2 linked regions of the Natranaerobius thermophilus JW/NM-WN-LF genome follow. Each later gene encodes a partner of the first gene's protein in a complex. Links are inferred from orthologs where the notes say so. Each region holds a gene or a part of one and is shown in the gene's direction. Other genes may lie near its edges.

The links. The genes of interacting proteins can lie anywhere in the genome.
Region 2: the proteins of NTHER_RS02445 (region 1) and uvrB are in contact, whole or in part, in a crystal structure (PDB 7EGT), measured with the Thermus thermophilus proteins. The link is inferred for Natranaerobius thermophilus JW/NM-WN-LF from one-to-one orthologs. Residues at the interface, in WP_096412145.1 of Thermus thermophilus: His654, Arg656, Phe657, Gln666, Asp668, Glu669, Lys680, Arg681, Leu682, Ser683, Lys685, Tyr686, Ala687; in WP_096411307.1 of Thermus thermophilus: Glu23, Leu25, Arg26, Asp27, Gly28, Glu29, Arg30, Phe31, Arg55, Glu326, Asp327, Phe328, Glu379, Ser382, Gln383, His398, Gly400, Arg401.

What each region holds. Positions count from the first base shown.
Region 1 is NC_010718.1:485,752-488,713, forward strand. The notes cover bases 1-2,941. They hold NTHER_RS02445 (ATP-dependent helicase), read left to right. Parts: upstream 1-351; coding sequence 352-2,532; downstream 2,533-2,941. Other genes in these bases: NTHER_RS02440 (YerC/YecD family TrpR-related protein), read left to right, coding at 7-276; ligA (NAD-dependent DNA ligase LigA), read left to right, coding at 2,543-2,941. In the rest of the region: more of ligA, read left to right, coding at 2,942-2,962. UniProt on the Escherichia coli protein: A helicase with DNA-dependent ATPase activity. Unwinds DNA duplexes with 3'-5' polarity. Translocates on single-stranded DNA with 3'-5' polarity. Initiates unwinding more efficiently from a nicked substrate than double-stranded DNA.
Region 2 is NC_010718.1:2,151,531-2,154,499, reverse strand. Bases 22-2,969 are described here. They hold uvrB (excinuclease ABC subunit UvrB), read left to right. Parts: upstream 22-481; coding sequence 482-2,458; downstream 2,459-2,969. Other genes in these bases: uvrA (excinuclease ABC subunit UvrA), read left to right, coding at 2,560-2,969; NTHER_RS15285 (hypothetical protein), read left to right, coding at 22-58. Outside these bases: more of NTHER_RS15285, read left to right, coding at 1-21. UniProt on the Escherichia coli protein: The UvrABC repair system catalyzes the recognition and processing of DNA lesions. A damage recognition complex composed of 2 UvrA and 2 UvrB subunits scans DNA for abnormalities.

The sequences.
Region 1 (2,962 bases):
GATTACATGGATCAGTTTTACAAGGCTATTTTGAGCCTTGAAACGCTTGAAGATTGTTACAGCTTTTTTGAAGACGTCGCCACTGTAACTGAAATCAAAGCACTTGCCCAGAGATTTCAAGTAGCAAAAATGTTGAAAGAAGGTTATACTTATCAAGATATTGAGGAAAAAACTGGTGCCAGTACCGCAACTATTAGTCGAGTTAAAAGATTTCTCCACTATGGAGCTGGTGGATACGAAGTAGCTTTAAAAAAACTTAACCAAAAAGAACAGTAAGTAACGCTGACATTAGGAAGAGTAGTCCGAATATTTTGGATTACTCTTCCTAATTTCGTTAAGGAAGGGTGGTAAATGGTGGTATCATCACAATTAGCAGAATTAAATCAAGAGCAAACAGCTGCTGTCACCGCCGGTGATGGCCCTGTTTTAGTACTTGCAGGAGCGGGTAGTGGAAAAACAAAAGTTTTAACATATAGAATTGCTTATTTATTAGAAACAAAGGGCATTCACCCTGAACAAATTTTAGCCCTTACATTTACTAATAAAGCTGCTGGTGAAATGAAAGAGCGAGTGCAGACTATCGTAGAAGGTGATGCACCTTCTTGGGTATCGACCTTTCATGCAGCTTGTGTTAGGATATTGCGACGTGAAATTGATCTACTGGGTTATGGAAAGGATTTTTTGATCTACGATACTAGGGATAAGACCAAAATAGTCAAGGATTTGTTAGCTGACTTTAATTTGGATAAAAAGAAATATCCTCATCAGGCTGTAGCTAAAAAGATAAGTGGTGTAAAAAATAATCTACAGGATCCTAGAGAATTATTTTATCCCTATGATGAGGTTTTTGAAGCGTATCAGAAACGATTAAAAAAAGAGAATGCCTTAGATTTTGATGATTTACTTCTATTGACATTAAGATTGTTTGAACAATACCCTGATCGATTACAATACTATCAAAATAAATTCCAATATATTTTGGTTGACGAATTTCAAGATACTAACCCTGCTCAGAATAGGTTGATTTCTTTATTATCGCCACCTCAGGATAATGTTTTTGTCGTGGGCGATGATGATCAGTCAATATATTTGTTCAGAGGGGCCGATGTTAAAAATATCTTGGAATTTGAAAAAACTTATCCCAATGCTCAGGTTTACAAATTGGAAAAGAATTATCGGTCAAGCAAGACTATTTTGGAAGCGGCCAATCAAGTAGTTACAAATAATCCTAGTCGTAAATCCAAAGAATTGTGGACTGACAATGATGAGGGTTATCCTTTGCAGTATTACGAAGCTGATGACGAAAGAGATGAAGCATACTTTATCGCTGAAGAAATCCGTGCCAATAGATATCAACTGCCTCTAATAGCAGTACTTTACAGAACCAATGCCCAGTCCAGGGTATTGGAAGATATTTTTAGAAAAATGGGGATCTCTTATGAAGTTGTAGGAGGGACTGGATTTTACGACCGTAAAGAGGTAAAAGATATAATGGCTTATTTAATGGTTGTTCAGTGTCCACAATCTGATAGCCAACTAGAGAGAATTATTAACGAGCCAAAAAGAGGAATTGGAAAGACCAGCGTAGATAAATTGAAGGACTATGCTAATAGAAACAATATTACTTTATTTGATGCCCTTTTAGAAGTAGACTATACCGATATTAGTAAACGAGGAAAAAATTCTGTTAAAAAGTTTACTGATATGATTGGTAATTTTCGAAAGATGAGGGAATACTTGACTGTAAGGGAACTAATCGAAGAAGTTGCTGAAAAATCCGGTTATCTGGAAGCACTTAGATCTCAAAATACCAAAGAAGCTGAAACTCGAATGGAAAACGTGAGAGAAATTTATTCTATGGCCAAAGAATTTGAAGCAGAAGGAGGGGAAACCCTTCAGGAATTTTTGACCCACAGTACTTTAATGGGTGATATAGATACATGGGAAGATGAGGAACAAGCACAAGTTGTGATGATGACTCTTCACAGTGCCAAGGGACTTGAGTTTCCAGGGGTATTTTTGACAGGTTTAGAGGAAGGAGTTTTTCCTCATATTCGTACCTATGACAGTGAAGCGTCTATGGAAGAAGAGCGTCGCCTTTGCTATGTAGGAATTACCAGAGCTGAACAGGTGTTGTACTTAACCTGGGCTAGAGAGAGAACCCTTAACGGTATGACAAGAATGTTACAACCATCCAGATTTGTTTCGGAAATAGGAGAGGACTTAAAGGATACTCAACATCAGACACTATCGGGACAAGGACAAGTAACTAGCACTCAAAATTCCCATGAGCCACCACAAACTCAAATTTCTTCTTTTTCAGATAAAACTAGTCCTTCCGGGAAGAGAAATGTTAACTTAGCGGAAGAAAGTTATCAGGAAGGAGACTTGATTTCCCACAAAAAATGGGGAGAAGGAAAGGTGTTGCAAGCCCAGCAAGCTGGTAGTGATTGGGTTTTGACAGTTTCCTTTGACGGTGCCGGCATTAAAAAACTCGCTGCTAGTGTAGCACCTATTAAGAAACTGAAATGAGGTGTGGCATTTGAGTAAAGATATTCAAAAGAAAGTTGAAGCTCTGAGAGAAAAAATTGAATATCACAATCATCGTTATTACGTTTTGGACGCCCCTGAGATATCTGATCAAGAATTTGATGCTTTAATGAATGAATTAATAGAGCTTGAGCAAACTTATCCGGAATATCAAAGCCCTGATTCTCCTTCACAAAGAGTAGGTGGAGAACCCTTGGATAAATTCCCTCGGGTAAGTCACGAAATACCCATGTTGAGCTTGGAAAATGCCGAGAGCCAAAAAGGATTACTAGATTTCCACCAAAGAGTTAGCAAAAATACCCAAAAAACAGACCCGGTATATGTGGCAGAATTAAAAATTGATGGTTTGGCTCTTTCGTTAAGATATGAACAGGGGATTTTAGTAAGAGGAGCAACCAGGGGCGATGGGACA
Region 2 (2,969 bases), 1.7 Mb from region 1 along the record:
GCAACAAGCACAACAAAACCAACAAGGTCAACAACCACAACAACAGCAAGGCCAATAACTTCAACTCGGTTAAATAGATTTGAAGAATTACCAGGTCTCCTCCAACTGATGTAAGCAAGAGGCTTCTTTGAAGCCTCTTGCTTAATTTTATTTGTTTTTAATTTTACTAATTTCTATTGATATCTTAAACATTCCGGCAAATTTACTTCAGCGGACTTAATTCCTTTACAAAGAAAATTCCTTTAGATATACTTAAATATCAACAATTAATTTTTAAGAAGGCGGTTGTATTAAAGTTGAATATTGATAACTTTTACAGCATCTACAACTAAATATAATAGTATTAAGTAAGAATCCAAACAAAAATATTATAGACTTGTATTAAAAGTTTACTTGTGAAAAAAAATTTTATAAAATATAATTGATGTTAATAACTATTATTGTCAGCATGTGATATAATTATAGCTGGGGGTGGGAAAATATGAATGAATTTAAATTACAATCTGACTTTTCACTTGAAGGAGATCAACCCAAAGCTGTTGATGAACTGTGTGAAAGTTTAAATGGAGGTAATTCTCATCAAACACTGTTGGGAGTTACTGGTTCAGGTAAAACCTTTACAATGGCTAATGTTATTCAAAGATTACAGCGTCCCACCCTTGTTATTGCTCATAATAAAACACTGGCAGCCCAATTATGTGGTGAGTTTAAAGAATTTTTCCCCGAAAATGCAGTGGAATATTTTGTGAGTTATTACGATTACTATCAACCTGAAGCTTATATACCTCAAACAGATACTTATATTGAGAAAGATGCTTCAATTAATGATGAAATTGATAAATTACGCCATTCGGCAACAAGTGCTTTGTTTGAGAGAAGAGATGTGATAATTGTAGCTAGTGTTTCCTGTATATATGGTTTGGGGTCACCGGAAGAATACAGAGAACAGGTGTTATCTTTAAGATGTGGAATGGAAAAGGACCGCGATGAAATTCTAAAAGGATTAGTGGACATCCAATATTCAAGAAATGATGTTAACTTTACCCGCGGGACCTTTCGAGTAAGAGGCGATGTAATTGAAGTTTTCCCAGCTTCTTATACTGAAACAGCTGTTAGGATAGAACTGTTTGGTGATGAAATTGAAAGGATAACTGAAATAGATACTTTGACAGGGGAAATACTGGGAGAAAGAAATCATGTGGCTATTTTTCCTGCATCCCACTTTGTTACCCGTCGAAGCAAATTAGAAAAAGCCATTGAAAGCATTCAGGAAGAGCTTCATGAACAACTGGAATACTTAAAAAGACAAGGTAAAGCCGTAGAAGCTAAACGTTTAGAACAACGAACCAACTACGACTTGGAAATGCTACAAGAGATGGGTTTTTGTCAAGGAATTGAGAACTATTCTAGACATTTGATCGGAAGACCTGCAGGAAGTAGACCTTATTGCTTAATTGACTACTTTCCAGATGATTATTTAATGGTAGTAGATGAATCTCATATGACTATCCCTCAAATCAGGGGTATGTATGCAGGGGATATGTCCCGGAAACAAAATCTTGTAGACCATGGGTTTCGGCTTCCATCAGCCCTTGACAATAGGCCGTTGAAATTTCAGGAATTTGAAAAAATGATCAATCAAAATATTTACGTTTCTGCTACACCAGGACCATACGAGAAAGAACATAGTGAAAGAATAGTGGAGCAGATAATCCGACCTACAGGTCTAGTTGACCCTGAAACAGAAGTTAGGCCTGTGAAAGGGCAAATAGATGATCTATATAGTGAAATTAATAAGCGAACAGACCGTAATGAGAGAGTTTTAGTGACAACATTAACTAAAAAGATGGCTGAAGATTTAACTGATTATTTGCGTGAAATGGGAATTAGAGTAAGATATATGCATTCAGAAATTGATACTTTGGAGAGAATGGAAATAATTCGTGATTTGAGACTTGGTAAATTCGATGTACTTGTAGGTATTAACTTGCTAAGAGAAGGACTCGATCTACCAGAAGTAAGTCTAGTTGCCATTTTGGATGCAGACAAAGAAGGCTATTTAAGGGATGAAAGGTCTTTAATCCAAACTATGGGCCGGGCTGCCCGAAATGTAAACGGGCGAGTAATTATGTATGGGGATGCCATTACAGATTCCATGCGAAGAGCCATTGATGAAACTAATCGTAGGAGAGAAAAGCAGATTGAATTTAATGCGCGCCATAATATCACACCACAAACTGTTCAAAAGAAAGTACATGATGTAATTGAAGCTACTAGATCTGCAGAGGACGAAACTGAAGCTGCTACACCAGAAAACATTCAAGAAATGAGTGCCAAAGAACGTAAAGAGTTAATCGCTAAATTACAGGAAGAAATGAAACAGGCAGCGAAGGAATTAGAATTTGAAAAAGCAGCGGAATTAAGAGATTTAATCATGGAGTTAAAAACTGCTCAATAGTTTAGTTGGGTCCGATCCGTAGACAGACCTTCTTTCATCCATCGATGTTAATCAATGAAAATTCTTTTAATTAACTATTTTTATTAGAGGAGTGTTGTCCCATGCAGGACAAATTAGTAATAAAAGGTGCACGTGAGCACAATTTAAAAAATGTAGATTTGGAAATTCCACGAAATAAATTTGTAGTTATGACAGGTTTAAGCGGTTCGGGGAAGAGTTCTTTGGCTTTTGATACTATATATGCCGAAGGTCAGCGACGATATGTGGAATCTTTAAGCGCTTACGCTCGACAGTTTTTAGGACAAATGGACAAACCGGATGTTGATTATTTAGAAGGACTTAGCCCGGCTATTTCAATAGATCAAAAAACAACCAGCCAAAACCCAAGATCGACAGTGGGAACGGTAACAGAGATTTATGATTATCTCAGATTGCTTTATGCTAGAGTAGGGCGTCCACACTGTCCTAACTGCCATAAACCAATTACCCAGCAAACTGTAGATCAGATGGT